One region of the Vibrio sp. 1402 genome, then DNA from elsewhere that is predicted to be linked to it. Evidence: predicted binding sites of a transcription regulator. Region 1 holds the regulator's gene; each other region holds the start of a gene.
The links. The regulator CRP, encoded in region 1, controls carbon source genes, mostly activating them, when cyclic AMP is high. The targets are predictions, from matches to a motif close to TGTGANNNNNNTCACA.
Positions count from the first base shown of each region.

Region 2: R7044_RS13140 (CTP synthase) is a predicted target of CRP. The motif match lies at 7,778-7,793, and genes of this name have one in related genera.
Region 3: R7044_RS03210 (NupC/NupG family nucleoside CNT transporter) is a predicted target of CRP. The motif match lies at 7,375-7,390, and genes of this name have one in related genera.

Region 1 is NZ_JAWOWE010000020.1:27,011-37,635, forward strand. Features, by position in the region: gene R7044_RS22350 (aspartate aminotransferase family protein) at 1-319, shown strand, start outside; gene astA (arginine N-succinyltransferase) at 429-1,448, shown strand; gene astD (succinylglutamate-semialdehyde dehydrogenase) at 1,477-2,934, shown strand; gene R7044_RS22365 (DUF1338 domain-containing protein) at 3,183-3,974, shown strand; gene crp (cAMP-activated global transcriptional regulator CRP) at 4,111-4,743, opposite strand; gene R7044_RS22375 (phosphoribulokinase) at 4,984-5,853, opposite strand; gene R7044_RS22380 (YheU family protein) at 5,979-6,191, opposite strand; gene R7044_RS22385 (hydrolase) at 6,225-7,232, opposite strand; gene R7044_RS22390 (TIGR02444 family protein) at 7,320-7,808, opposite strand; gene R7044_RS22395 (ABC transporter ATP-binding protein) at 7,805-9,724, opposite strand; gene kefG (glutathione-regulated potassium-efflux system ancillary protein KefG) at 9,934-10,527, shown strand; gene kefB (glutathione-regulated potassium-efflux system protein KefB) at 10,511-10,625, shown strand, end outside.
Region 2 is NZ_JAWOWE010000006.1:60,034-70,658, reverse strand. Features, by position in the region: gene R7044_RS13180 (peptidoglycan DD-metalloendopeptidase family protein) at 1-285, opposite strand, end outside; gene R7044_RS13175 (protein-L-isoaspartate(D-aspartate) O-methyltransferase) at 299-925, opposite strand; gene surE (5'/3'-nucleotidase SurE) at 925-1,701, opposite strand; gene truD (tRNA pseudouridine(13) synthase TruD) at 1,701-2,744, opposite strand; gene ispF (2-C-methyl-D-erythritol 2,4-cyclodiphosphate synthase) at 2,790-3,266, opposite strand; gene ispD (2-C-methyl-D-erythritol 4-phosphate cytidylyltransferase) at 3,281-3,988, opposite strand; gene ftsB (cell division protein FtsB) at 3,990-4,271, opposite strand; gene eno (phosphopyruvate hydratase) at 4,673-5,974, opposite strand; gene R7044_RS13140 (CTP synthase) at 6,053-7,693, opposite strand; gene mazG (nucleoside triphosphate pyrophosphohydrolase) at 7,899-8,702, opposite strand; gene relA (GTP diphosphokinase) at 9,052-10,625, opposite strand, start outside.
Region 3 is NZ_JAWOWE010000001.1:730,618-741,242, forward strand. Features, by position in the region: gene R7044_RS03180 (GGDEF domain-containing protein) at 1-1, shown strand, start outside; gene R7044_RS03185 (malate synthase) at 92-670, opposite strand; gene R7044_RS03190 (DUF3612 domain-containing protein) at 845-2,401, shown strand; gene R7044_RS03195 (diguanylate cyclase) at 2,789-4,144, opposite strand; gene R7044_RS03200 (alpha-ketoglutarate-dependent dioxygenase AlkB family protein) at 4,277-4,882, shown strand; gene R7044_RS03205 (DUF3541 domain-containing protein) at 4,952-6,040, shown strand; gene R7044_RS03210 (NupC/NupG family nucleoside CNT transporter) at 6,095-7,303, opposite strand; tRNA gene R7044_RS03215 (tRNA-Leu) at 7,863-7,946, shown strand; gene R7044_RS03220 (DUF2913 family protein) at 7,979-8,590, shown strand; gene R7044_RS03225 (tryptophanase) at 8,669-10,069, opposite strand; gene R7044_RS03230 (NADH:ubiquinone reductase (Na(+)-transporting) subunit B) at 10,368-10,625, opposite strand, start outside.

The DNA.
Region 1 (10,625 bases):
AAATGAAGTTACCAAGCCAGAGGTGTTGGCTGGTGTGCTAGAACGCGAAGCAATGTTCCGTGAAGGTCTAGAGAAGATCAACGCGAAGTACAACATCTTCTCAGAAGTGCGCGGTCAAGGCCTATTACTTGGCGCTGCACTAAATGAAGAATGGCAAGGCCGTGCGCGTGACGTGCTGGTTGCTGCAGGTAAACAAGGTCTCATGGTATTGGTTGCGGGTGCCAATGTCGTACGTTTCACACCATCACTCGTTATCACACAACAAGAAATTGAAGAAGGCTTGGCGAAACTGGATAAAGCGATCGCGACTTTAGTTTAAGCGCGATATCAGTTTAAACGTCAACGCAGACACCCCCGTCAAGGATCTCTGATGGGGGAATTGTTCCTACAATATAGTTAGGATCTTCTTGCATCTGGAGGGAGTATTGATGCTAGTAGTTCGCCCTATCGCGATGTCGGATTACGACGCACTGCACACTTGTGCGGTGGAGTCTGGTCACGGATTTACATCTCTACCGGTTAACGAAGAACTGTTAACTAATCGAATCAAACATTCAGAGTACAGCTTTGGTAAGCCAGATGTGGCAGAACCAGGCGATGAAGGCTACCTGATGGTTGGCTTTGACTCTGAAACGGGTGAGGTTGCGGGTACCACCGGAATCGAAGCATCTATCGGCTGGGATGTCCCATTTTACTCATATCACATTAGTAAAGTCGTGCACTCGTCGCCAAAGCTTGGCGTTAACAACGTCGTTAAACTGCTTACTTTTGGTAATAACTACACGGGTAACAGCGAAATTTGTACCTTGTTCTTGCGTGAGAAATTCCGCCAAGGTCTGAATGGTCGTCTAATGTCGAAGTGTCGTTTCCTAATGATGGCAGAGCACCCAGAGCGCTTCTCTGAAACGATCTTTGCGGAGATGCGTGGCGTTTCAGACGACGAGGGTAATTCACCATTCTGGCAATGGCTTCAAGAGCATTTCTTCTCTATCGATTTCACGCTTGCAGATTACCTGACAGGTATCGGCAAGAAAGGCTTTATCGCCGACTTGATGCCGAAACTGCCTATTTACATCAACCTGCTCAGCCCAGAAGCGCAAGCCGTGATTGGTCAAGTACATGACAACACGCGTCCAGCGCTGAAGCTGCTTGAGCGTGAAGGTTTTACCAACCGAGGCTACGTCGACATCTTCGATGGTGGCCCAACGGTTGAGTGTGATCTGCGTAATATTGAGTCGGTACGTCATTCATTCCGTGCGCAAGTCAAAATCTCTGAACATTCCAGCACACAAGACTTCTTGATGTGTAATTCATCTTTCGAGAACTTCCGTGCGACAGTCACTAAAGCGGCGTATGACGCAGAAACACAAAGCGTGATGATTGCACCAGACGTTGCGGATGCACTTTCGGTTGAAGAAGGGGATTTCGTTCGCCTTCTTCCGCAGTAACAGACGACAGAATTTAAGGATAGAAACAATGACACATTGGATTGCAGGTGAATGGGTACAAGGTCAGGGTGAAGCATTTACGTCTCTGTCGCCGTACAACCAAGAAGTGATCTGGCAAGGCAAAGGTGCAACGGCAGAGCAGGTGAACCAGGCGGTATCTGCAGCGCGTGAAGCGTTTATTAACTGGAAAAAGCGTCCATTTTCAGAGCGTGAGGCAATCGTGTTGGCTTTTGCGGAGAAAGTAAAAGAGAACAGCGAAAAAATCGCCGAAGTGATTGCCAAAGAAACCGGTAAGCCGATTTGGGAAACGCGCACTGAAGCAGCAGCCATGGCAGGTAAAATTGCCATTTCGATTCGCGCTTATCATGACCGCACTGGTGAGGCGAGCCGTGAAGCAGCAGGCAACCAAATCGTATTGCGCCACCGCCCATTGGGCGTGATGGCGGTGTTTGGTCCTTACAACTTCCCAGGCCACCTACCAAATGGTCACATTGTGCCTGCGCTACTGGCTGGTAACACGGTAGTCTTCAAACCGTCTGAGCAAACGCCATGGACGGGTGAATTGGCGATGAAGCTATGGGAAGAAGCCGGTCTGCCGAAAGGCGTGATTAACCTTGTTCAAGGCGCGAAAGAAACTGGTATTGCCCTCGCTGACGCAAAAGGCATTGATGGCGTACTGTTTACGGGTAGCGCGAATACGGGGCATGTATTACACCGTCAATTTGCGGGTCAACCGGGCAAGATGCTCGCACTAGAAATGGGTGGTAATAACCCGATGGTGATCTCTGATAAATATGGTGATTTGGATGCCACGGTTTATACCATCATCCAGTCAGCGTTTATCAGTGCTGGGCAGCGTTGTACGTGTGCTCGTCGTTTGTATGTGCCATTGGGTGAAAAAGGCGATGCGCTTATCACCAAGCTCGTTGAAGCGACACGCAATATTCGCGTAGACCAACCATTTGCAGAACCTGCGCCATTTATGGGACCGCAAATTTCGGTCGCGGCAGCCAAGTTTATTCTTGATGCACAAGCTAACCTACAGTCTCTTGGCGGTGAAAGCTTAATTGAAGCGAAAGCAGGAGAGGCGGCATTTGTTTCTCCTGGCATCATTGATGTAACGAACATTGCTGAGTTACCAGATGAAGAATACTTCGGCCCACTTCTGCAAGTGGTGCGTTACGAAGGGTTAGACAAAGCCGTGGCGCTAGCAAACGATACGCGCTTTGGCTTATCTGCTGGTTTGGTCTCAACCGACGACCAAGAATGGGAATACTTCGTTGACCACATTCGTGCAGGTATCGTGAACCGTAACCGCCAGCTCACTGGTGCAAGCGGTGATGCGCCATTTGGTGGTCCGGGGGCGTCGGGTAACTTGCGCCCAAGCGCTTACTACGCAGCAGATTACTGTGCGTACCCAATGGCATCAATGGAAGGTCAAGAGACTGTCTTGCCTGCAACATTGAGTCCAGGTGTAGCGCTATAAGTTTTAATAATAGAGTCGCAACTATGCATTGCGGCTCACCTTGCCGGCGCATCATTTAGGTATGGGTTGTAGTGATCGTTGGCAGAACACGAAAAGTGAGCAAAGACTCGGAAAAGCGTGTTGACTGACTGGCATTTACCGTCACAGGTTGATGGTTGCTCGTTCATTATTCTGGACAACTTTTGTTGTGAACGAGCAGCCAACTTCCGCTTACCTTTAAACTCTACATCTCGTAACAAGGAGTCGTTATGACGCCCGATGTGTTATTTGAATCGCTATGGCAAGATTACATTCAACGTCTTTGCCCTTCGGCTGCTAAAGTGCATCAGCTGCTTCAAGAAGATGAGCCTCTGATTAATGATCATATAGCTTTACGTACCTTCAATATCGCGCCTCTTGGTATTGAAACTCTAGCTAAGCCATTTGTAGCTATTGGTTACAAGGCGTGTGGTGATTACATTTTCGAAAGCAAAAAGCTGGTTGCTAAGCACTATGAGCACCCAGATCCGAAGCAACCTAAAGTATTTATTAGTGAGCTAAAAGTTGAAGAGTGCTCGCCTGAGCTACAAGAGATTGTGAAAAATTTGGTGGCACAAATCGATGCTGACAAGCTGAAAGATAGCGCATTCTTACATGGTGGGCGCTTGTGGGATTTAAGCTTTGCTGATTACCAAACGTTGGCTAAAGAAAGTGAGTACGCATCTTGGCTTGCGGCGCATGGTTACGGAGCAAACCACTTCACGGTGAGCGTTAACCAGCTCAATGAATATGAAGAAGTGAAGCAGGTAAACGATCATCTGCGTACCGCTGGGTTTACCATTAATGAAAATGGTGGTGAAGTGAAGGGCACTCCTGAGGTGTTGCTAGAGCAGTCATCGACCATGGCAGATAAAGTAGCGGTTCGTTTTAGCGAAGGCACTGAAATTATCCCTGGCGGGTTTTATGAATTTGCTAAGCGCTATCCGATGGAAAATGGTGATTTGTACCCAGGTTTCGTGGCCGCTTCAGCTGACAAAATCTTTGAAAGTACGAATGGCTAAGTTTTAGGGTTAACCTGTTAAGCTTACTCATTAGTGTTCGCTGCACCCTATCTCATTTGGTCATGAGTAAATAAAAAGCCACCAATGTTGCCATTGGTGGCTTTTATAATTTTGTTCGTGTCACTCTAGTTCGAGATTAACGAGTACCGTAAACCACGATGGTTTTACCGTGAGCAGAGATTAGGTTCTGCTCTTCTAGCATCTTCAAGATACGACCTACTGTCTCACGAGAACAGCCAACAATTTGACCGATTTCTTGACGAGTGATCTTGATTTGCATGCCGTCTGGGTGAGTCATTGCGTCTGGTTGTTTTGCAAGGTTCAGAAGCGTCTGAGCGATACGACCAGTTACGTCTAGGAACGCCAGGTCACCCACTTTTTGGCTAGTTACTTGAAGACGACGAGCCATCTGCGCAGAAAGACGCATTAGGATGTCTGGGTTTACTTGGATAAGCTGACGGAACTTCTTGAAAGAAATTTCAGCAACTTCACAAGGAGATTTAGCACGAACCCAAGCTGTGCGCTCTTGGTCTTCCTCGAATAGACCAAGTTCACCAATAAAGTCTCCTTGGTTTAGGTAAGAAAGGATCATCTCCTTACCTTCTTCGTCTTTGATAAGAACCGCAACAGAACCTTTAACGATGTAGTACAAAGTTTCTGCCTTTTCGCCCGCGTGAATTAGCGTGCTCTTTGAAGGGTACTTATGAATATGACAGTGTGAAAGAAACCACTCTAATGTTGGGTCGGTTTGAGGTTTACCTAGAACCATAATATCTCACTTCCTCTGCAGGGTACGCTTGCGCTATCCATATTTTAGCTAAGCCTGAATTAGGCCTACTAGAATAAGAGCACTTTTTATATGCTGCAAGCTCTCTTGTGTTTCGGTAAGAAATAGTATCCTTTTTCGAAAACGATTTCTTGATTTTAATCGTGCCATGATTGAGATTTTGTAAGCAAAACTGTGCACATGATCACGGTATGAAAAGTAAACATCTTCGCAGGCAGGTTTTTAGCCAATTTTCCCTGTTTCGATGAGCTGTTGTAGGATAGGCCGAACTATGAGCTCCATTGCAAAGCTCATCTTACCGCCGGGTACGACAATCGTGTTGTGGCGTGACATGAATGAGCCATCAATCATGGCCAGCAGATATGGGAAGTCGACATTCTTGATACCGCGTAGGCGAATCACCACAAAACTCTCATCCAAACTAGGGATGCCTTTTGCATTAAGTGGGTTGGAAGTATCAACGGTCGGTACGCGCTGGAAGTTGATGTGAGTACGAGAAAACTGCGGAGTGATATAGTTGAGGTAATCGTCCATGGATCGCACGATTGAGTCCATTACCGCTTCACGCGAATGGCCGCGATCGCGAGTGTCACGTACGAATTTTTGTATCCACTCTAAGTTCACAATCGGCACCATGCCGATTAAGAAATCCACATGTTGAGCAACATTAACATCGCCATCGACCACGCCACCATGTAACCCTTCATAAAACAGCACGTCGCTGTTTTCGGGTAAGTCTTGCCACGGTGTAAACGTGCCTGGCATTTGATTGTAGGGAACCGCTTCGTCAAACGTGTGCAGATAACGGCGCACGCTGCCAGTGCCGTCATGCCCGAACTTACGGAAAAACTCTTCTAATCCCGGGAAGTCATTAGCTTGTGGGCCAAAGTAGCTAATGTGTCGACCTTGCTCGCGGGCTTTGCGAATTTCGATGTCCATTTCTGGGCGAGTAAAGCGATGGAAGCTATCGCCTTCAACCCATGCGGGTTTAACGTTCATCATATTGAACATTTTACGGAAGGCTTCAGATGTAGTGGTCGTGCCGGCACCGGACGAACCAGTAACCGCAATAATTGGGTGTTTAGCTGACATGACAAACCTTGTCGAAAATTACTTACCTGTAATGTGCAGTAGAGTTACTACTGCACGGTCGATATCCCACTATAGCACGTAACAATACCTTGTCATCGAGTGGGATACGGTAAAATGTGAAGGGTCTAAAATTTTGTTTTATGTTGAATATCGACGGTTTCGTGTAGCTCAGAGAACACGATAACCGCTTCACCTTTTTCCAATTGAGCTTTAACTTGATCAATTTTGTCTTGCAAAGAAACCTCGACGGTTCCGTAATCCGTTCCTTCGCGTAAGACGAATTCACGAATTAAGTTTTCCAATGTTTCCGGCGCAATGTCTTGCCATGGAATGATCATAAATACCTCTAACTTTTATGATGAGCGGCTAGTTTACTGCGTTCGTTGCTTGGATACAGCAGAAAGGTAATCTGCGGCGATACTTTCGTAATACGCGGGCAGCGCTTCCTCCAACCAAAACTTAGGTTTTAACGCCGTTCCTGTTAGGAAGCCAACATGGCCACCGTGTTCAAAGAGACGGTAATCAATGTTATCTGGCAGAACAAACTTCGGGATCACATCGTCGGTCATGAACGGATCGTCTTTGGCATGGATGATCAGTGTGGGTAGCGTGATTTGCTGTAGTTTACTTAAGCCAGAGCATTGGTCGTAATAATCTTGTGCGTCTTTGAAGCCATGCAATGGTGCGGTAATCAAATCATCGAATTCATACAATCGTGTGACACGTTTTATTGAGTTGTAGGACAGCGCAAGCTCGCCATGTAGTAGATGATGCTTTTGTAACGCGTTACGTTTCAGTGAAGAAAGCAGATAACGGCGATACACTTTTGAAAAGCCTTGTTCTATACGGTTTGCACACGCCGCTAGGTCTAAAGGCGCTGAGATAATAGTCGCTGCATTCAAAATAGGGTGATCTTTATATTGGGCTAAATAATTCGCCAACATGTTACCGCCAAGAGAAATACCAACTGCAACTTTGGGATTATCAGGAAAACGTTGTTCAAGGTGCTCTAGGAAGTAACGAGCATCCGTCACTTCACCCGAGTGGTAAGCTCGTGCTTTTTTGTTTGGTTTACCGCTGCAGCCACGAAAATGCATCATCACCGACAGCCATCCAGATTGAGCAAATGCATTCATTAACCCATTGGCATAAGGGCTATAGAAGCACCCCTCTAATCCATGAAATAAAACAAAAATCGGCTTTTTTTGTGCAGGCTCTTGGGTTGGGTCCTCGCTCCACGCGAGATCGAGAAAGTCGCCATCGGATGTATCGAGGGTTTGCCAAATCGGCGTAAATAACGCTTTTTTGCGAATAAAACGCGGCAAAAGCGTTTGGAGATGCGGGTTTTTGATCCCGGCGGCTGCGAAAAATTGTGTCATACCTAACTGCTCTTATGCGGTCCTTCGGTGTCCGTTGAAGAACTTATTAATATAATCCTTTATAAAGATTATAGGTATTCTACAGATTTATGGGCGTTTTGGTGGTTGAATGTTTGGCACCGGAATAGCAAAGGCTTGCTGCAAATGCTCCCCACCGAGTTGACGACAGTATCTCAACGTCAGTGGGTCACCATCATTTTTGAGTAGTGCAAGTGAGTTAATGCAGTCCACCAAATCCGCTTGTTGCTGCTTTTCTAGTTGCAGCTCAAACTGCAAGGTCTCACGATACAAAGCGTCATTGACTTGAGACTTAAGGTGGCGACGAAGGTCGCGAAAGGAGTGAAGTAAAGTTTCGCTCCTACCTAGACAGTCTTGCACCAAGGGCCAGTCTTTTTCTTGGAAAATGAGTTGCTGCTCATCGAGCCATCTGAGCAGCAGGAGTAGGTTCACGTTACCGTGGTAGTTGTTCTGTAATGATAAACACGCCTCTTTCACTTCTCGCACACCATAAAATTGCAGACTAAACTGCCAAAGGTGTTCTAGGGTGAGTGTGTATTCAGCGTGTTGATTACTCATTGATTAAACTCTAGCTCCATCTGCTCCAACGTTTCTTGAGCAGACATCCATTCCATTTCAATTTCTTCGAGCTCAGCCTTACTAGAAGCTTGAAGTGCCAACACTTGGTTAAGTTTAGCTTTATTTTCGGCCGCATACAGTGAGTTGTCCGCCAATTGTTCTTCAGCTTCGGCCAGTGCAGCACCTAACTTATCCATTTTATTTTCTAGTTGTGTCAGCGTTTTGCGAATTGGCGCTGTCTGTTTTCGAAACTCTGCATCGCGACGTTTTTGCTCTTTCTTCGCAGCTGCGCTGTTGGCCGTATCTTTGCTTGGCTGCGCAGCCTGCGCTTCTTTGCGTTCCGCTCTTTGTTGTTCGGTTAACCATTTATAATAGTCATTTAAATCACCGTCGAACGGAGCAACTTGTCGATCATGCACTAAATACAAGTCATCGGTCGTAGCGCGCAGTAAATAGCGGTCGTGCGAAACAATCACCATTGCACCTTCGAACGTTTGCAGTGCCATCGTCAATGCCTGACGCATGTCCAAATCCAAGTGGTTGGTTGGTTCATCAAGTAGCAACAGGTTTGGCTTTTGCCACACAATTAAAGCCAATACCAAACGGGCTTTTTCGCCACCAGAAAACGGCGCAACTTTTTCTAGTGCTTTGTCACCTTGGAAGCCAAAGCTACCTAGGTAATCACGTAGCTGCTGTTCGGTTTGATCGGGTGCGATTTGCATCATGTGTTGCAGCGGTGTTTCTTCAGGGTGAAGCGTTTCTAACTGGTGCTGAGCGAAGTAACCAATTTTCACGCCTTGTGAGTAAGTTAGGTCACCACCTTGCGCGTTAAGTTCACCAGAGAGCAGCTTGATTAATGTCGATTTACCCGCACCATTACGGCCGAGTAGACCAATACGACTGCCAGGAACCAAGTTCAAGCGGATCTTCTCTAAGATGAGGTTGTCACCGTAACCTGCAGATACTTCATCCATCATCATGATTGGGTTTGGCAGCGCAGCTGGCTCACGGAATTGAAAGCTAAATGGGTTATCGAATTGAGCTGGCAGTACTTTTTCCATGCGCTCCAAAGCTTTGATACGGCTTTGGGCTTGGCGTGCTTTTGATGCTTTGTAACGGAAGCGGTCGATGTAGCTTTGCATGTGCGACATCTGCTTCTGTTGCTTTTCAAACATCGCTTGTTGTAACACCATTTTTTGCGCACGTTGGTTTTCGAATGACGAGTAGTTACCCGTGTATTCGTTCAGCTGCTGATTCTCGATGTGAATGATGCGACCAACAATTGGATCAAGGAAGTCTCGGTCGTGCGAGATCAGAATCAGCGTGCCAGGGTAGTTTTGTAGCCAACGCTCTAACCACATTACCGCATCCAAATCCAAGTGGTTGGTTGGTTCGTCGAGTAGCAGTAGATCAGAACGACACAATAGCGCTTGAGCCAAGTTAAGACGCATACGCCAACCACCCGAGAATTGGGTCAAACTCCAACTCATTTGCTCTTGGCTGAACCCTAAACCATCGAGCAGTTCTGCCGCGCGAGCGCGAATGCTGTAACCACCAATGGTTTCAATTTTACCGTGTATCTCGGCAACTAGGGTTCCGTTGTCTTGTGTTTCTGCTTTAGCCAACTGCTTTTCGAGTGCTCGGTACTCGCGATCACCATCAATGACGTATTCCAGTGCAGTGCGCTCTAGCGCAGGCGTTTCCTGTGCGACCCAGGCCAACTCCCAGTGTTGAGGTTGGCTAAATGAGCCAGCATCAATTGACAGTTCATCTTTCAGTAGGGCAAACAGCGTTGATTTACCGCAGCCGTTTTTGCCCACAAGACCGACTTTATCGCCAGGGTGAATAGTCGCAGAAGCTTGGTCTAAAAGAGGTTTACCGCCACGCAGTAACTGAATATCAGAGAAGGTAATCATAAAGTTTTCATTCACTTTGCGCAGTGCGCGTTGCTTGGTTACATAGCGAAGTGGTTTCAATCGTTTTTAAAGCCACTTGGGTATATATCTAGCGGTGAATAGTAGGGGTATTGGCCGGAAAAGTCGATTGATTCGCTTTAATTGCATTATGCTGTACAAAAAAGTATAACAATTTGATAACGGATAAAAATAACCACAAGGACGACCATTTGGCTGTTGCACCGTCTATTCTCCCAAAAGTTCTGGTCATTTATGCTCATCCAGAGCCACATAACTCGATTGCCAATCAAGTGATGATAAAAAAAGCTCAGTCGCTTGATCACGTCACTGTGCACGATCTTTACGGTGTTTACCCTGATTTCTTTATTGATGTGAATTACGAACATGAGTTGTTGCTCGCTCACGATGTGATCGTATTTCACCATCCACTTTATATGTATTCATGTCCAGCCCTATTAAAAGAGTGGCTAGACCGAGTGTTAGGTAAAGGCTTTGCGTTTGGCGGAGGTGCGGCGCTAGAAGGAAAATACTGGCGCAGTGTCATTACAACAGGTGGTAAAGAAGAAGCCTTCAGCGCGAAGGGGTACAACAAATACCCACTTGAGCAAATCTTGCAACCGTTTGAACTGACGGCAGCCCTATGCCAAATGCACTGGATTGAACCTCTGGTGTTGTATTGGTCAAGAAATGTTTCGGATATTGAACGCTACGAACATGCCGAGTTATACCGTGGATGGCTGAGTAACCCACTTGAAAACGGGCAAGCGGCAGATCGAGGAGGTCAGTATGGCGATCACCAGTGAGTTTCTTCAAAGCAGTGTGGTCTTTCTTTCGGCTGCGGTTATTGCGGTGCCGATTGCTCAGCGCCTTGGGCTTGGCTCGGTTTTAGGTTATTTACTCG
Region 2 (10,625 bases), on a different contig from region 1:
TTTCGGAGCCCAAAGTTTTAGCCTCTGTCCTGGGTAGATAGTGTAAGGCTGAGTTAACTCATTGTAACGAACAAGATCATTTACATCTTTATCTGTGACATAAGCTATGAAGTAAAGTGTATCGCCTTTTTTTACCTCATAATAACTCCCTCTGTAACTCCCTCTTTCAAGGCTTGAATAGTCTTTTTTTAGGCTAGAGACAGGTGCAGGGGAATGCGCTGCACAACCAACTAGTCCTGCAGCAAACACAAAGCTAATACCAATATGACGTAGTAACTTATTCACCTATCCCTAACCCTTAAGCTAAATCACCCGCAACCAGAGGTACGAACCGAACCATTTCTACAACGGTAGAGAGATATTCGTCTCCCTTACGCTCTATTTTTAATAACTGTTGTTCCGTATCTCCAACAGGAATGACCATTTTGCCGCCATCTCTTAATTGTGAGAGAAGAGCTTGGGGAATCACTTCAGCGGCAGCGGTAACGATAATAGCATCGAAAGGACCTCTCGCTTCCCAGCCCTGCCACCCATCAGCATGCTTAGTTGAAACATTGTAAATATCCAATTGCTTCAGGCGACGCTTTGCTTCCCATTGCAACGATTTAATTCGCTCAACGGAGTATACATGATCAACAATTTGCGCCAGTACCGCAGTTTGATAACCCGATCCCGTTCCGATTTCCAGAACACGACTCGCCGATTCTAGCTCAAGCAACTCGGTCATACGAGCAACGATATAAGGCTGAGAAATAGTTTGTCCCTGACCAATTGGTAACGCATTGTTATCATAGGCTTGGTGCATCATCGCTTGAGAAACAAAGCTTTCTCGTGGCAAGCGTTGGATAGCATCCAGAACTCTTTGGTCTTTGATGCCACTGGAGATAAGAAACGCTATCAACCTGTCAGCATGTGGGTTACTCATTACTTCTCTTCCTTTAACCAACTATCCATAGCACGCAGCGACTCGTGAGCGGTGAGATCAACTTGCAGAGGCGTCATTGAAACTCGGCCATGCTCAATTGCATAAAAGTCCGTGCCCTCTCCTGCATCTTGCTCCTTTCCTGGTGGCCCTAACCAATAAATGTCATGGCCTCTCGGATCTTTCTGCTTGATCATATTCTCTGCGTGATGACGTGCACCTAAACGCGTAACTTCAATTTCACCTAAATTCTCTGATGGTAAGTCAGGCACGTTTACGTTCAGTAGACGATTCGTTGGAATCGGCGACGCTAAATGCTGTTGTACAATTTGACGTGCAATTTTAGCGGCGGATTCGAAATGTCGCTTACCCACTAGTGAAAAAGCCACCGACTGAACGCCAAGGAAATGACCTTCCATGGCGGCTGCTACTGTTCCAGAATAAAGAACATCATCACCCAAATTAGCGCCATGGTTGATTCCTGACAGAACAAGATCAGGCAAATCATCTTTCATTAGCTCATTCAGCGCGAAATGCACACAATCCGTGGGCGTGCCTTGCACTGAGTAGATATTTGGGGCAATTTCAGTCACGCGTAATGGTTGTTCTAATGTGAGTGAATTCGAAGCACCTGAACGATTTCGATCAGGTGCGACAATGGTCACTTCGGCGATATCTCTCAACTCATCAGCGAGGGCATGAATCCCTTGTGCATGAACACCATCATCATTGCTGATTAAGACTCTTAAGGGCTTCGGGTTTCGTGAATCCTGTTCCATTAGTATTCTCTTTCTACTTCAACCTCATTAACTAACTCACGAACAATAGAGGTCGCAAAAGATCCCGCATCCAGTGAGAAAGTCAGCGTAATGTTGTTACCTTCAACCGTCCAAGCTAAATCTTTTGGCTTCAGCGCAATATCGCGACGATCGTGGCGCATGCGATTACCACGAATCAGCGCCATGAGGTCAGGCTCTTCGTCTAAAAACGGTTGCTCTAATGCCAGAGCCTCGGCTTGAGTAGGCAGTGCATTATCGCCAGCAAGCGCAGCGGTAATTGCCGCTTCACCTTGTGCAAATTGCACTTGCAAATCAGTGATGTTGTTTGCATCAATCAACTGAGTGCCAGAATTCGTCTGTGCAATGTCACCATCAATGAACTTATCAAACACACCATTCTCTAGACGAGCTGAAACGATGCGGTTGAAAATCCACGAACGAGCCGCTGATAAATACATGCTTCGCTTGTTTTGATTGCGGGTACGAACGTTTTCGCGTCCCCATCGACGTGCTTCTTCAAGGTTGTTGCCATCGTTACCAAAACGCTGACTACCAAAGTAGTTTGGCACGCCAACTTGTTTCACTTTTTCAAGACGTTGCTCTACATCCGCTATATCTGTCACTTCAGACAAAGTAACCACGAACTCGTTCCCTACTAGGTCACCAGGACGCAGTTTTTTATTGTGACGATCTGTTGCAAGGATTTCGATACTTGGGTATTGAGCCAAAAACGCTGAAAAATCTGGCGTTTCACCTTTTGGTAAATGGACACTTAACCACTGTTCCGTCACCGCATGACGGTCTTTAAGACCCGCCCAGCTAACGTCTTTCGACTTAACACCACAGGCTTTTGCTAACTCGTTAGCAACGAAGCTGGTGTTCTCGCCCGTTTTACGGATACGAACCATTAAGTGCTCGCCTTCGCCCGTAAAGGCAAAACCTAAATCTTCGCGAACCTGAAAATGCTCTGGCTGCGCTTTAATTTTTGCCGATGCAACTGGCTTACCCGTTAGGTAAGCCAATGAAGATAAAATGTCTGACATGATGTGTTTCCGCTGATATCACAGCTTAGAGGAGCAAATTGCTAGTTATTGCTTAAACAGAAGTACAACGGCTTCCGTTGCAATGCCTTCTTTGCGTCCAGTAAAACCGAGACGTTCTGTCGTCGTCGCTTTTACGTTAATGTTACTAATGTCGGTTTCTAGGTCTTCGGCTATCGCCGCACACATTGCGTCAATGTGTGGTGCCATTTTAGGCGCTTGTGCCATGATGGTTACATCAGCATTGCCAAGACGGTAGCCTTGCTCTTTAACTCGACGGTAAACGTCTTTCAGTAATTCACGACTGTTTGCGCCTTTCCATTTATCATCCGTATCTGGGAAATGACGACCAATATCGCCGGCAGCAATCGCGCCCAGCAGAGCATCCGTTAACGCATGCAACGCTACATCGCCATCTGAGTGAGCAATCAAACCTTGCTCATAAGGGATTGCTACACCACCAATAATGACTGGGCCTTCACCACCGAATTTATGTACATCGAAACCATGACCAATTCGAATCATTTTCTATCCTTTCTTTATTCGCCGCGCTCACGGCTTAGATAAAACTCGGCTAACGCAAGATCTTCTGGCTGAGTGATTTTTATATTGTTCGCATTCCCTTGAACTAAGGCTGGCTTCTCGCCTAACCATTCCAAAGCCGAGGCTTCATCGGTAATGGTTACACCCTGTTCTAATGCGTCAGCCAGTGCTTGAGTAAGCTGCTGAGTTTTAAACATTTGTGGAGTAAGTGCATGCCACAATGCTTCTCTATCTACCGTATGATCGATATCTTGTACTGCGTTTGCTCGCTTCATTGTATCTCTCACAGGAGATGCGAGAATGCCACCCGTTGAGTGGGCGCAGCAAACATCAATCAAACGGTCAATGTCGGATGTTAATACACATGGCCTCGCAGCGTCGTGGACTAATACCCACTCGCTTTCCAGATGCTCATTGACATAGTTTAGCCCTGATAACACAGAGTCTGCTCTTTCTTTACCACCAGCTACACGAATCACATCTGGGTGCTTAGCAATGGACAATTCTGGGTAATATGGGTCGCCGTCAGTAATGGCAACGACAACCTTAGAAATATTTGGGTGGGAAAGCAGTTTCTCTACGGTATGTTCCAGTACCGCTTTACCTTCGATCAATAAATATTGCTTAGGGCGATCTGCCTTCATTCTGCTACCCACACCCGCAGCTGGCACAATTGCGATATGCGATGAGTTCATATCCAACATTTTAATGGTTTTCCTCACCTATAATGCGGTAAAAAGTCTCGCCATCTTTAACTAAACCGAGCTCATGACGCGCACGTTCTTCAATCGCATCAAGACCTTGCCTTAAGTCATCAATCTCAGCGAACATTTCATTGTTGCGAGCTTGTAGCTTGCTGTTCACTTGTTGCTGAACTTCAATTTCATCTTTTACTGTGTAGTAGTCAGACACTCCGTTTTTACCAAACCATAGAGTGTATTGAAGCAAGCCAAACAGTAGCGTAAGGGCTATAACAAAGATTCGCATATCGCTGCTAACATTCTGTACCGGAAGGAATTAGATAAGGTGACATATATAGCATAAATGCGAGGTTGCCTCTAGGGGAGAAAGGGAGACTCACACGCTCCTTACAAGAAATAAGCAGCAAAATGAAACAAGCTCATAGGAAGCGCTCCTTACCCATGACCAAAGTAAGAGCCAAAAATACAAACCTATAAATACAAAAAACCGCCGTAGCGATGGTTTCAAAAAGCTATTTAGCGAAACTTTACTCAATAAGAATTAAGCCTGACCTTTAACTTCTTTGAGACCACTTCCTTGAAACATGGAGGAGCGCGCTCACTTAGAGCTTCCGTCATATAAAAAACGCCCCGCAAGTGCGAGGCGTTTTCAAAAGCTTTAAGTTAAGCGGTTAATTCAATTAAGAATTAAGCTTGACCTTTAACTTCTTTAAGACCGTTGAAAGGAGCGCGCTCACCTAGAGCTTCCTCGATACGGATTAGCTGGTTGTACTTAGCAACACGGTCAGAACGGCTCATAGAACCAGTTTTGATTTGACCTGCAGCTGTACCTACCGCTAGGTCAGCGATAGTTGCATCTTCAGTTTCGCCAGAACGGTGAGAGATTACTGCTGTGTAACCTGCGTCTTTAGCCATCTTGATTGCAGCTAGAGTCTCAGTTAGAGAACCGATTTGGTTGAACTTGATAAGGATAGAGTTAGCTACGCCTTTCTCGATACCTTCAGCAAGGATCTTAGTGTTAGTAACGAATAGATCGTCACCTACTAGTTGAAGCTTGCCACCTAGTAGTTCAGTTTGGTGCTTGAAGCCATCCCAGTCAGACTCGTCTAGACCGTCTTCGATAGAAACGATTGGGAATTGGTTAGCTAGCTCAGCTAGGTAGTGGTTGAACTCTTCAGAAGTGAAAGTTTTACCTTCGCCTTTCATGTTGTAGATGCCAGCTTCTTTGTCGAAGAACTCAGATGCAGCACAGTCCATAGCTAGAGTAACGTCTTTACCTAGTTCATAACCAGCAGCTGCAACAGCTTCTGCGATAACTTCTAGAGCTTCAGCGTTAGATTTAAGGTTAGGAGCGAAACCACCTTCATCACCAACTGCAGTGCTGTAGCCTTTAGACTTAAGAACTTTAGCTAGGTTGTGGAATACTTCTGCACCGATACGTAGACCTTCTTTAAGAGTCTTAGCGCCAACTGGTTGGATCATGAACTCTTGGATGTCAACGTTGTTGTCTGCGTGCTCGCCACCGTTGATGATGTTCATCATTGGTAGAGGCATAGAGAACTGACCTGCAGTGCCGTTTAGCTCAGCGATGTGCTCGTATAGAGGCATGCCTTTCGCAGCAGCAGCAGCTTTAGCGTTTGCTAGAGAAACAGCTAGGATAGCGTTAGCACCGAATTTAGATTTGTTTTCAGTGCCGTCTAGTTCGATCATTACTGCGTCGATTGCAGCTTGGTCTTTAGCGTCTTTGCCAACTAGAGCTTCAGCGATTGGGCCGTTTACAGCTTCAACTGCTTTAAGAACACCTTTACCTAGGAAACGTGCTTTGTCACCGTCACGTAGCTCAAGAGCTTCGCGAGAACCAGTAGATGCGCCAGATGGAGCTGCCGCCATACCTACGAAACCGCCTTCTAGGTGTACTTCAGCTTCTACAGTTGGGTTACCACGTGAGTCGATGATTTCACGACCTAGAACTTTAACGATCTTAGACATTAATGTTTCCTCTCGTTTCAAATATAAATGTCAATCTTAAAGGGCAGCAGCACAACCTTCGCCGCCGCCCGTATCCTTTTACTTCTCGAATTCGCCGCGTGCGTTTTGGCCCGCAGCCTTAACAAAACCTGCAAACAATGGATGTCCATCGCGAGGAGTCGAGGTGAATTCTGGGTGGAACTGAGCCGCTACAAACCATGGGTGAGCTGGGTTCTCAATCATTTCCACTAACTTCTTGTCCGCAGATAGACCTGATACTTTTAGGCCTGCTTTTTCGATTTGCGGACGAAGCACGTTATTCACTTCGTAACGGTGACGGTGACGTTCATGGATCGTCGCGCTACCGTACAGTTCACGAGCTTTAGTCCCTTTCTCTAGGTGACACAGCTGTGAACCAAGACGCATCGTACCGCCTAGGTCAGACTTTTCAGTACGCTCTTCTACGCTACCTGATTCGTCTACCCACTCTGTGATCAAACCTACCACAGGGTACTTAGTCTCTTTGTTAAATTCTGTTGAATGTGCACCTTCCATACCCGCAACGTTACGCGCGTATTCGATTAGTGCAACTTGCATACCCAAACAAATACCTAGGTAAGGCACGTTATTTTCACGTGCATATTGAGCCGCACGGATCTTGCCTTCAATACCACGATCGCCGAAGCCACCTGGTACTAGGATCGCGTCCAAACCTTCTAGAAGTTCAACGCCTTTTGTTTCGATATCTTGTGAGTCTACATACTTAATTGTGACGCTTAGACGGTTTTTCAAGCCAGCGTGTTTAAGCGCTTCGTTCACAGATTTGTATGCATCTGGTAATTCAATGTATTTACCAACCATACCGATGGTTACTTCACCAGTAGGATTTGCTTCTTCGTAGATAACCTGTTCCCATTCAGAAAGGTCTGCTTCAGGAGCAGTAATACCAAAGCGAGCACACACAAGGTCATCTAGCCCTTGAGATTTAATCAACTGAGGGATCTTGTAGATAGAGTCTACATCCTTCATTGAAATTACTGCTTTTTCTGGAACATTACAGAACAGTGCGATTTTTTTACGCTCATTCGCAGGAATAACGCGATCGCTACGGCAAACTAGGATGTCTGGCTGAATACCGATAGATAGAAGTTCTTTTACAGAGTGTTGCGTCGGCTTAGTTTTCACTTCGCCCGCTGCCGCTAGGTAAGGAACAAGTGTTAGGTGCATGAACATTGCGCGCTCACGGCCTAGCTCAACAGCTAGCTGACGAATCGCTTCCATAAATGGTAGTGATTCGATATCACCAACAGTACCGCCAACTTCAACGATAGCCACATCATGGCCTTCAGAACCTGCAATAACGCGATCTTTGATCGCGTTAGTGATATGAGGGATAACTTGAATAGTTGCGCCTAGGTAGTCACCACGACGTTCTTTACGAAGTACGTCGGCATAAACACGACCTGCAGTGAAGTTGTTACGCTTGGTCATCTTGGTACGGATGAAACGCTCGTAGTGACCAAGGTCAAGGTCAGTCTCTGCGCCATCTTCTGTAACGAACACTTCACCGTGCTGAGTAGGGCTCATTGTGCCCGGGTCAACGTTGATGTAAGGGTCAAGCTTCATCATAGTCACTTTAAGACCACGAGCTTCTAGAATAGCCGCAAGAGATGCTGCTGCAATACCTTTACCTAGAGAGGATACAACCCCGCCAGTAACAAAAATGTAATTTGTCGTCATGTTTAACCTGAAATTGGTTGAATGAGGGAAATGGAGTGCTTCTGGACGGGAGATAAATATACCAGAAGCTCCTTACCGCCACAACGTGAAATCTATCACACCGTAATTTTTTATTTTTTGCTTCAAATCAAAGTGAGCAAAGACAAACCAAAGTCCGTTTTCGTGTAACCAAACAAGCTGACCTTATATTATGTATTCTGCCAGTTTACCTCTGCCTCGATTCTTCTTGTTTTACTTCATCCCAAAAATGGTCAAGTTCTGATAAAGAACAATCTGTAAGTACTTTGCCTGACTGCTGGACCTTGCCTTCAACTTGTTTAAAACGTCGCGCAAACTTTACGTTTGCTTTTCCTAGCGCGACTTCTGGGTTTTTATCAAGGTGGCGAGCCAAATTGACAGTCGCAAATAGCAAATCACCGAGCTCCAACTCAACTTTCTCTTCATCGGGCTGAACTTGCAGTGCCTCTTCCATGACTTCGTCAATTTCTTCTCGTACTTTATCGACAACCGGGCCAAGTGAATCCCAATCAAACCCAAATTTTGCACATTTTTTCTGAATTTTTGTAGCACGAGAAAGTGCCGGTAAAGAGTTTGGTATTGAGTCTAGGATACTTTCTTCCGCTTTGCCTACTAGGGCTTTTTCTTTTGCTTTTTCCGCTTCCCAGTTCGCGTTAATTTCCTCGTCAGATTCAAACTCAACATCTGAAAAAACATGCGGGTGGCGACGAGTCAGTTTTTCGTTCACGGTTTCGACGACATCCGAAAAGTCGAACAGCTCTTGCTCTTTCGCTAGCTGACTGTAAAAAATCACCTGAAACAACAAATCCCCTAGCTCTTCTTTTAGATTGAGCCAATCTCGATTTTGAATCGCGTCCACCACCTCGTAGGTTTCTTCTATTGTATGCGGAACGATGGTGTCAAAGGTTTGTTTTAAGTCCCAAGGGCAACCGTTTTCGGGGTCACGCAGCTTCGCCATGATTTGTTCTAACTGTTCAATTGGATGACTCATTTTTTGTTCCTTTAAACCTTTCTATTAAAGAAAAAGGTGAGCAGCCAAAACCACTCACCTTCTACATTATATTTTCTCAGCAGCTTTCACTAAGTAATTGTTACTTTGACAAGGCAACAAGTTTTCGCGACTCCTGAGCATAGCCTACTATGTGATGCCCCTGAGCCGGCACGTCGGAATAAGTGCAGCTAACGCAGATAAAAAGCCAAATATGACGCAAGTGTAACTCTGTAAATAGTTGAAGTTGTAGCTAGGCGACAAACAAACGAGACTCCTGAGCATGGTTCACCATGTGATGGAGCGAGTGCGTGCAGTCAACAACGCTACAACGATAACTATGACGAGAGTTTTAGCCGAGGCGTTTCACCGTCATGACATCCTTGATCTGTTCCACACGTTTCGAAACCCGCGAAAGCACCTCAATATTGGTGACTTCTAGGTCAAAGTCCATGATGGCAAGTTGACGTCTGTAGTCGACTCGGTTCTTCATACTGGTCACTTTGATCTTTTCATTGGCGAACAGTGTCGTAATGTCTTTGAGTAGACCACCTCGCTCCATCGCTTCAACACGCACGGTGAGGATGTATGACCCCACAAAGCCGCTGCCCCAGACTGTATCGATGATGCGCTCTGGCGCATGATGGCGCAGTTCTTCTAGCTGTTCACAGTCACTACGGTGTACTGAAATCCCACGACCTTGCGTTATGTAACCAGAGATATCGTCACCTGGAATTGGCTGACAGCAACGTGCTAGATGTGTCATTAGGTTATCGACGCCTTCTACTACAACTGCGTCTTTTTTCGGTCGGCTTTGCGCGGGTGATTTATGCTCAGCTTCTTGCAGTTTTTCCAGTGCTTGCTGATCTTCTTCCTCTGCCGTTGGCTTGTTAACTAACGCGTTGATATGATTAATTATTTGGTTGATACGCAAATCACCGCTACCTACACCAACATACAATTCATCTGGTGTTTTGACGTTAAACCGCTTGAGGGCGTAATGCTCTGCATCTTTTAACGTTGCGCCAATTTTGGCTAACTCATGCTCAAGGATTTCACGACCTGCTTCAAGGTTCTTCTCACGGCTTTGTTTTCGGAACCAGGCGTTAATTTTGGCACGCGCACGACCAGAATGAACGAAGCCTAATGATGGGTTTAACCAGTCACGTGATGGGTTAGGTTCTTTCTGAGTGATAATCTCGACTTGGTCACCCATATGTAATTTATGCGTGAATGGCACAATACGACCTCCGACTTTGGCACCGATACAACGGTGTCCCACTTCGGAGTGAATGTGATAGGCAAAATCTAGCGGCGTTGCCCCCATTGGCAAATCGACAACATCACCACGTGGTGTAAAGGCATAAACACGGTCATCAAAGACTTGGCTACGCAGCTCATCGAGCATTTCGCCAGAGTCAGACATTTCTTCTTGCCAATCCAGTAGCTTACGCAGCCACGTGATCTTCTCATCATAACCGCTTCGGCTGCTTGCCCCTTCTTTATATTTCCAGTGCGCGGCAACACCCAGCTCCGACTCTTCATGCATTTGCTTGGTACGAATCTGGATCTCGATGGTTTTGCCTTCTGGCCCTAGAATTACGGTGTGGATCGATTGATAACCGTTTGGTTTAGGGTTAGCAACGTAGTCATCAAACTCGCTCGGTAGGTGCTTGTATTTGGTGTGAACTACACCCAAAGCCGCGTAACAGTCTTGCAGTTTGTCTGCGATGATACGTACTGCTCGAACATCAAACAGCTCATCGAATGCCAAACTCTTCTTCTGCATTTTTCGCCAAATGCTGTAGATGTGCTTAGGTCGACCACTCACTTCGGCATTGATGCCCGACACTTCCATTTCGTGCGTGAGGTCTTCAACAAAGTCTTTGATGTACTGTTCACGAACGATGCGTCGCTCAGAAAGCT
Region 3 (10,625 bases), on a different contig from region 1:
AATAAACTGGCTAAGCGAAAACGACTTTTATGATAAAAAAGAAAACCCCGCGCTGTAAAGTGCGGGGTTTTTGTATCCAATCATGAGTATCTTAATCGACGCTGTAACAGTAACTTAGAATGTAGTCGTCACCATTTTTTGCGGTATATTCTTTATCTTCACTGCATGCCATCGGCTTACCTTTTTTGTCGCCTTTGATTAGACTTATCCAATGGCGCATCGCGGTTGGTGCATTGCCAGTTAGTTCAGGATGAAACGTCGTGCGAGTTTCCAATTGAATATCATCAATGTCCACTAATTCCACGCAACCAGTGCCTTTATGACAGCCAAACAGCACTTCTACATGATTGCCCGAATCATCTTTAAACAAAATCGATTTTGGATCTTCCTTTTCACCAGTGTACGCCACGAAGTGTTTTGGGCTTTTCAGGCCGCTGTGTGTACCGTCTTTGAAATAAGCCAAAACATGGCGGTAATCAATCACGTAACTTGATACATCTTGGTGCGACCCGTTCTCCAATGGGAACATGCGGTCAAGCAGTTGCTTCGCTTTTACTTGTTTCTCACTCTGCTGCTCAGCACTTACCGCTTCGACGGCAAATACGGCTTCAGCGATAAATGGGCGTTGTTGTTGTTGCATCTCTTTTTTATCGAAGTTCAGCATATTCATCGTCATATCCTCGCACTTAAAAACTCGTCCTAGAGTAAAAACTTAAATCCTTTATTTAAGTTTCAGGCAATTCTGTGAAGTGGATGGTTAATTTCCTTGCCTGCTCATTATGTAGACTAGCGAAATATTGACTACAATTTCACAACAAAAATTTTACAATGTGAATTTTACAAAATGTCTGTGTCAAAAAGCCTTATTCGTCAGTCTCATTTTCTTGGTACGAAAATTCGCAACCTAAGAAAAAACAACCATTTAACGATGGAAGATTTGTCTGCCCGTTGTGTAAGAATTAATCCAGAGTACGCTCCTTCGGTTTCTTACCTTTCGATGATTGAGCGCGGAAAACGCGTACCGAGTATCGATATGCTCGAAGTGATCGCGGAAGTTTTTCAAAAAGATCCGGCGTGGTTTTTAGATGATGAACCCGAATTAGAAGCCATCACACCCAACAAAGGAAATCGTGGCGGGATTAGTGGCATGGCGTTGGAGCCGAGCTTCCTGTTTTCCAATGATATTCTTCAAATCGCGATACCAGAAATGCTGTCTCAAACCGGGATCACAGGTCGTCAATTTGCTCACTTGCTGATCCGTGCGCACCAAGAGAACCATCAAAACCATTTTCCTGATTTAGAGCGCGCCGCCGAAGAGGTCGGCTTGAAGCGGTTGAATCTATCTGTAGAAGATCTCGTAGACATTGCAAAGAGTATGGGATTGGATATCCGCTGGGTAGATCGAGCGCCACAAGATGTGATTGATGAACTGGGCGTCAGCGCCAAACAGTTGATTACGTCTTTCATGGAGCCACCTGGGACTATTTATCTCAATAAACGAATGCGTGACTATCCAACCCGATTGAAGTATGACTTGGCGGTATATATCGGCCATCGAGTGCTCCATAGCAGCGATGCAATGAATAACGTTTTATCTATCGGGCATCAAAACAATTGGGAGCAAATGGACAGCCCTGTGTCTAACTCTGAACTCAATTCGCAAGATATCCTGCAAGCTTGGCGTGATTTTGAGTCCAGCTTTTTTGCTGGTGCCTTGCTTTGCCCCAAAGTACCCTTTCGTCAGTTGCTTGACCGTTCTGGTTACGAGATTGATGTTCACAAAAAGGCGGGAGTTTCTCCTTCTGTTGCAATGCGTCGCATGACGGTGGTCTCGCCTTACCCTCATTGGCACTATTTTGATGCCTATGGCCCTGGCAAGTTAAAAGCCGTGTATCGCGGAAATGGTATTCCATTGCCTTGGGGCAACATGCGCAAAGTGAACGACCCTTGCCAGCACTGGGCGGTATTCCGACGCCTTTCCCAGCCTTTGGATACAAGTTCAGCGCAAATTTCGATTTTAAATGTTGGTGACGAGCCACGTATCTACTGCTGCGAATCGGTCAACGTATTTGATCCTGCGGGGAATAATCGGGTGCTATGTGCCGGTATTGATCTTAACCCTGCCATTTCTGCACAAGGTGGCGATGCCGTTTCCATAGCGGAAGAACTTAAGTCCCTTTGTGTCGCTTCCGGCGGAAGTAGTGTTATTCCTCCCCACATCAAAAAAGACTTAACGACTATCGCTAAGATATTAAACATCAACTGGATAGAGCGCGGGATTCAAACCCAAGCAAGGTTGATCTGCTCCAGAGGTGCGGTTTGTCCAAGACAACCTAGTTGTTACAGCAAGTGCGGAGAAGCTGATGATACGGGCAACGATGTGAATATCATCGGGCTTTAGAAAGAAAAAACGCCAATCACAATAAACGTGATTGGCGGTATATACTTGTGAACAATTTGTATTCACTAACAACGTCAGTTGGCTAGGTGACCCTCGGCTTAATAAGGGTCACTCTAAGTAAAGCACGATGCGTGCCAACTTTAAAAAAGCCGTTTTTTAATAGATCCAGATGCATATCGTTGCTTTATTAACCATTAATTTCGCAAACTGCATTTGCAAAATGCAACATTATGCAAATATGCCACTTAATGCACTGCTAATAACGACTCTCTCAGCAAAGTGTCTGTGAACATATGAAGTCACATATTCTTGCACCTCAATGATGATGAGATTTCGGGCTCCCAACTTTACCATTCCTCTAACCCCTTATTGAAACTGGGTTCAGGCTCATCCGCCATGCTTTTGTTGATACATTCTCTCATCGGCTATTTTCATCATTTGCTCAGGAGATGACATTTTCGGGTCAAATATCGCGTACCCAATACTGGCTTTCAAATAGATAAGCGTTTCATCGTAAATGACGGGCGTCGAGCATAGCGCTAATCGAAGTTTTTGTAGAAGGGACTGAACATTTTCTTCCGTTCCTGGGTGATGAACTACAACTAAGAACTCATCACCGCCCATTCTGGCCACGATGTCTGATTTACGCAGAGAGCTTTTTACCCTTTCAGCCGTAGCGATTAAAACTTTGTCACCTGCGTCGTGACCATAGGTGTCGTTAATGTGTTTAAACCTATCTAGGTCAATATTAATTAAGGCGAAGCTATAACGCTTTTTATAACGTTTCGCTATTTCAAACTGCTGCTTGTAAAACTTCATAAAATAGCGACGGTTTGGTAAACGCGTGAGTTCATCGTGTAAAGCTCTGTCATCTGCAATGGTATACAGTCGATAAATGGCGAACAGCGCGAGGCTAAGTGCGAATATAATGGGATAGCCGATTACTCTAGCTAAATGCAACTGATGCCAAGAGATTTGGCGATCAGCTTTGCCTCCAGAGAAAACCACCATACTCCACCCACCATAAGGAAAATGAACCATCTCTTTTGCATATGCCATGCTATTTACACTTTGCGCGCCAAAGAAAGCATCACCAAATGAGCCACCGCTATCGTAACCACGGATCATTAAAGGGTAACGATACGAGAAATCAATTACGCCGGTTTCTCTCATCAGAGCATCGAAATCAATCACCGCACTGATCACTCCCCAGTAGTCCTGATTCATTGGAGGATCAAGAAAAACAGGCACACGCACGATCAAACCTCGGCCACCTTGAATCAAAGTCACTGGCCCTGCGATGAAAATTTCTTGTACATCCTTGGCTTTTTGCACCTGTACCCACTGCTGTGGCACTGCGCGGTAATCAAGGCCGATTAGGCGCTCATTACCTTGGCGTGGAAATACATGACTAATTACATCATTTTTCGCGATACCGATGATTGTAATATGTTTACTTTTATTTAGGATTCGGTGAGCGGCGATACTCAATTCTTCTTCTTGGTTTTTAGGAAGTAACGTAATGAGTGTCGCTAAAGTACTGGCTTTGTAGATATCCGCCATAAGTACCGCTTCCAAATTGGAACGGAGAATGGAAAGTTGTTCTTTGGCCTCAACTTGAACTCGCTCTTTGTGAAGCTCTTGCTGGTTTCGATTTAACAGCTCAATAACTCCAATACACAAAGCGAAAAAGGTGAGGAAGAACAATGCAAAATAGCATCGCTTTCTGGGTAAATAACGCATTTTCTCCCCACAACTCGTATACAACTACGAGATTTTTTATTTATTGTTAAAATTCTTATTATCACAAGAATAACCAATCATAATCAGAAAGGTAACAGTGATTGACAACTTTTATGTTTTAGGTGTGAGATGATGCATCAACAAGGCGATTTATTTGGCGGCGATCTATGGCAAGAAGTAGAAAGAGGAAAACTTTATTATGATCCTCAATTTCTTAACCATCTTGAGGCGGATAATTACTTTGACCAACTTCGAAAGACACTGCCATGGCACCAAGAACACATTACTATGTTCGGCAAGTCAGTACTTCAACCTCGCTTACAAGCGTGGCACGGTGATGCAGCATATACTTACTCAGGCTTAACCATGCAGCCTCACCCTTGGACTCCTGAGTTAACTCAGCTGAAAGTGCGTTGTGAATCAGTTGCTGATGTCACTTTTAATTCTGTTCTCGCTAACTTATATCGACACGGCCAAGACTCAATGGGCTGGCACCAAGATAATGAACCAGAGTTAGGTAGAAACCCTGTTATCGCATCTTTGAACTTAGGTGAAACACGTCGATTTTTGCTTAGAAATTTACATTGTAAAACTGAGATTGAATACGAGCTTTCTCATGGCTCCTTACTGATTATGGCTGGCGAGCTTCAGCATCACTGGAAGCACTGCGTACCAAAAACCGCGAAAACCAAAGATGAACGTATCAACCTGACTTTTAGGCAAATTTTTAACTATTGACTCAGCTTTTACATTCTCAATTAATATTGATGGTAGGTTTAGGTTCAGGACTTCATAGGGAATGGATTTATGCGTATTAAACCTCTTAGCTTAGCGGTCTTACTCTCTTGCTCACTTACCTTTGCTGCTCAGGCATCACAGGAAGAGGTACCGCTTCTCGATAATACTCAATCAGCGCAGTTGATTCGTAGTACCTACGAACAAGAACTGTTCACTTTCCCGGCGTTTAAAGAGGGCCATTTTGGCTTACGCATGTACCGCCAAACATTAGATGAGAAATATCACGCTGCCATTTGGACCGACATGGCACAAGTAGCCAGCCGGTTAAACCAATTTGCTAATGAAGTCGTTGAACCAGAAGACATCATTCTCTATTCATCTCAAAGGCTGACCACGTATCAAGAGAAAGAAACCGAACGAGGTCAGCGACGCTATACCGTGACTAAACACCATCCTGAGTACCTTTATCTTGGTGTGGATTTGCTTGGCGCAATGGCAAGAGCAAACGAATATGGCCTAAAGCATAAACAAGACAAAACGCTGAGAAAAATTATTAGGCGCTACGATTTCTCGCGTTACGTTACGGACAAAGAGATGATAGAGGCATGGGCAGCTCAGCTTGCAAACCAAGTCTACTGGCTTCGTCAGCTAGGAGAGCAAGATGTGGTCGAGGAATTCACTCAAACCTTCCGTGACACCTACCCCGACGATAAAGATAAGATGCTTTCAGCTCAGCAGTATTGGAACAAACTCTATGGTATGACGCACATCATCTTTGTCGATTCACAGTATTATCAGGAGCGAGTAAGCGAGAAGAAACACCAATGGATTTATGATTACTTTCGCAACAATATCGACACTATCCTACTGCGCGCCAAAGAAGACGTGATTGCGGAAGTCGGCATTTCGTTTTTGTTAGCAGGCTTGGACCATGATCCGGTCGTAAAGAAGACCCGCCAAGCCATTCGTCATGCAATCAACGCAGAAAAAGGGATGATTCCGTCGGTCGACGGTAACTTTGATCTCAAGTACGGCGAACACCGTAACGTGCTAGCCATCATGCTGCTCGATTGGAAAGGGGTACATAAAGCGCCAACTTATCAAGAGCACCCAGAGGCTTTTAAATCGATACCTTACGGCTTAATGCCCAAGCCTTAGAAATAACAAAACCCGCCATTTAGGCGGGTTTTGAGTGTGGATCTTCAATCTAAATTAGAGAGAGATAAAAATTCCCGCTAAGCAAGCACTCATCAGGTTAGCGAGTGTACCAGCAGCAACCGCTTTTAGGCCTAGACTTGCAACATCTTTGCGGCGCTCAGGTGCCATCACGCCGATAGAGCCCAACTGAATCGCAATTGAGCCAATGTTCGCAAAACCACACAACGCAAAAGTGATAATAATTTGAGTATGCTCAGACAGTGTCGCTTTGTGCTGCACAAAATCGATAAACGCAACAAACTCATTCATCACCACTTTCTGACCAATGTATGAACCCGCAGCTAGAATTTCGTGGCTTGGCACACCAATCAACCACGCTAGAGGTGCAAACAAATAACCAAAAATCGCTTGTAGCGTTACGCCAGAGAAACCAAGTATCTCACCCAAGTTTTCTAGCCCCGTGTTCACCATCGCGATAACACTCACGAAAGCGATAAGCATGGTACCAACAGCAACGGCAACTTTCATACCGCCCATGGCACCGCTTGCTAGCGCATCAATTACGTTGCTTTCTTCTGATTTATCTAGCTCAATATTGTTGTAATCGCTTGGCGTTTGACGCTCAGGAACGATGATTTTTGCCATCATCAAACTACCTGGTGCTGCCATAAAGCTTGCCGCGATCAAGTATTTGAGGTCGACCCCTAAACCAGCATAACCACCAAGCACACTGCCCGCCACTGAAGCCATACCACCAGCCATCACAGCAAACAGTTCAGAGCGAGTCATGTTAGAAAGAAATGGACGAATAAGAAGTGGTGACTCGCCTTGAGATAAGAAGATGTTCCCTGTTGCAACCAAAGACTCTGCTTTACTCGTACCCAAGAACTTCTGGATAGCGCCGCCAATAAATTGAATCACTTTTTGCATAATGCCCAAATAGTAAAGGGCGGAGATAAGAGCACTGAAGAAGATGATGATAGGAAGGACACGAATAGCGAAGATAAAGCCAGAAGAAGCGAGGTCACCAAAGAGGAATTTAATCCCTTCATCAGCAAAGCTGAGTAGCCCCGCGACACCATTACTTAAACTCGCCAGCGCCGCTTGACCCAACGGGAAATAGAGCACTAACGCAGCAAACCCCATTTGTAGCATCAAGGCGCGAGATACAGTTTTCCATTTAATGGAAGAACGACCCTCAGAAAGTAGGAAAGCACAACCTAGCAGTGCAACAATACCAAATAGACTAAATAGAACACTCATGAGCTGGACCTACTAAACGTTGAAAAAGAAAAAAGAGCCAAAGGAATTGGCAGAAGAAAGGGACAACGCAGCGAGCGATAACTCACTTTTAGATCCAGAATGTAGACAGAACGAATAGTTCGACATCTTATTTTTACCTTATACAAGCAATTGAACGTAGCTGGTCCGGTCCGTGGGGTCATTCACTGCTGGCGAGCATGTTGCTTGGCCTGCTCCATGTGACGGCTTGTATGGGTAAGGGTCCTGAACAACTAAACCCTAATTCCCGCTTAAACGGGACGCAAGTATAGCCAACAAAAAGAGATATTCATCACATTTATTTACGCAAACGTTCAAGCGTTCAAAATTTAGACAAAAGTACTCTTTTGTCGTCATACTATTAATAAAAGTAAGGGAATAAGGATAGACGTTGATGGTAAAAAACATAAAAGTGACCAATAAATATGCAATCAAACTCGAAAGAGCCAAAATTCGTCATTTTGCTCTCGCCAACAGGTGGATTTTGGTTATAATTCGCGTTGCTTCTTTCGAGGCCTCTGAGTATTCAGAGCATCATGATGCCGAGATGGTGAAATTGGTAGACACGCTAGCATGAGGTGCTAGTGCCTTTGGTGTGAGGGTTCGAGTCCCTCTCTCGGCACCATTATCCTTCTTCCCTAATTTTGTTCGAGTGTAATGCAAAGTTCTAAGCAGGCAAGACAGTCTACAGATGCTAATCAACTTCTGAGTGAGCTTGCGGTTCACGCTTTATTACACCTGCACTTTAAAATTCACGCGTCCTCGCATGGCCTCTCCCTTAAAGAACGTAATGACTTACTTCAGAAATGGCTGAAACCAAAACTGAAGAGTAATCGCTATAAGCTGATTAAAAAGCCGTTAAAATCTTTGACTCAGCAGGCAAAAGGTGAGAACGGAAATCTGGAAGCATTACTCGAGCGCTGCGTCGGTGCAGACAAACCCAGCAACCCTCAACCCGATCTAGATAGCTACTTGCTGCTGATCAACGAGATTGAGAAGAAACTGGGGACTACCGTGTTATTATCGCGACCGGAAGACGTCGACTTATCTCACGACCAACACGGCTGTTTGCTGTGTGTGCTTTCTGAGAACTTAAATCAGCACTTCGATGATAATAACGCCCTAATCGCTCCTATTTCGATGCTGTTCCGCGGACCAATGAGTCAACGTTCACTTTTCCTTGGCAGCATTTACGCCAGTGGTACCTTCAATTATGAAGTGCAGTATCAAGACGACCAGTTCGTTCGCATCACATTAGAGTTAGCGTAACTGTAACGCTAAGAAATAAACGAATCGAAAAAGGCCGCGAAACTCGCGGCCTTTTGATTATCTAGATTTAAACTTGAGTTAATCGATCTCTTTAAATCGAGCAGTAAAGTGGCGCAGCACTGGTGGCTCGTACTCGAAAGTGAGCCCTTTTAACTCATGTGCACGATTTTTCAGTTCGATAATCGCATCCGCAATGTAATCCATATGATCGTTTGTGTAGACACGACGTGGAATGGTCAAACGCATCAACTCAAGCTCTGACGCTTTTTGTTTACCCGTTTCCGGATCTCGACCAAGCAGCAACGATCCTATCTCTACTGCTCGAATACCCGCTTCCAAGTACAAAGCATTACACAATACTTGCGCAGGAAACTGATCCGCTGGAATATGTGGCAAAATCTTAGCGGCATCCACAAACACCGCATGACCACCCGTTGGGTATTGAATCGGAATCCCGCCTTCACGTAAGCGCTCACCTAAGTATTGAACTTGGCTAATTCTATAATGAAGAAAATCCTCGTCCGCGGCTTCATACAAACCGCGAGCGAGCGCTTCCATATCACGCCCAGCCATGCCACCGTATGTTACAAATCCTTCCATGGGTACGCAGCGTGTCTGCACCGCCTGGAACAACTCCTTATGATCACGAATACAACACATGCCACCAATGTTTACCATCGGGTCTTTCTTAGCTGACATGGTGAGCATATCACCGTACTGGTACATCTCACGGATGATTTCCAGAATCGATTTATTCTCGTAACCCGCTTCACGCTGCTTGATAAAGTAGGCGTTCTCACAGTAACGAGCCGAGTCAATCACCACTGGAATATCGTACTTGGTTGCAATCTCGTACACACTGCGCATGTTTTCCATCGACACAGGCTGACCACCGGAGCTATTACAAGTAATCGTGGTGATAATTGCACAGATGTTATGCGAACCGTGCGCTTCAATTGTTGCCACCAGCTTATCGATATCAAAATTGCCCTTCCAATCATAAGGCGTAGTGGTGTCGAATGCTTCTTCCGTTACCACGTTAATCGCTTTACCGCCATTGAGTTCAATGTGACCCGCTGTGGTATCAAAATGGTAGTTCGAGATAAATACTGGCGTTTCGCCACCACGCACCTGACGCATACGCTCAATCAAAGCGGGGAACAAAATTTGCTCGGCACCACGCCCTTGGTGTGCAGGCACGGTGAGCTTATAACCGAAGAAGTGCTCCACTGCATCACACAGGTTGTAGTAATTTCGACTCCCCGCATAGGATTCATCCCCCATCATGATGCCAGCCCACTGATTATCACTCATGGCACCAGTGCCAGAGTCAGTCAGCAAATCGATATAAACATCATCACTACGAAGAAGAAATGGATTATAGCCCGCTTCTTTTAACGCGACTTCACGGTCTGCCAAAGTCGTCATTTTGATTGGCTCAACCATTTTGATACGGAAAGGTTCTGGAATACGTTTCATTGTTAATTTCCTTATACGCATTGCCCTACGCAGTTTCACGTAAGACTAAAAAACAAATAGATAGAATGCTTTTCAATGCGATTGCATTGAGGAAATCAACGAGAAGAGATTTTACTAAGAAGAGACAAGCAGTAGTCTAGGTTATACCAGAACGACAGCACCAAACGGCTATCGAGAATATCCTTTATTCTCATCGTCTTCGTCCTCCTGATAAAAATAAAAAGTCAGAAACCCCATGTCTCTGACCTTTTCAATATAGTGCAGTTTTCAATCAACTTTCAGTGAGGTTACCCTCATTTTAAGAAGGTCTCGCCCTTTTCATTCTGCGTTTGATATTACTTTCTTTGACTAGGTAATCGAAAAGTGGCGCGAATAAGTTAGCAAATAGAATCGCTAACATGATGCCTTCTGGATAAGCCGGGTTCAGCACTCGGATAAAAATCGTCATCACGCCGATTAATACTCCGTATGCCCATTTCCCGTTATTGGTAAAAGCTGCCGAGACAGGGTCTGTCGCCATAAAGAAGGTACCAAACGCAACCCCACCAATCACGAA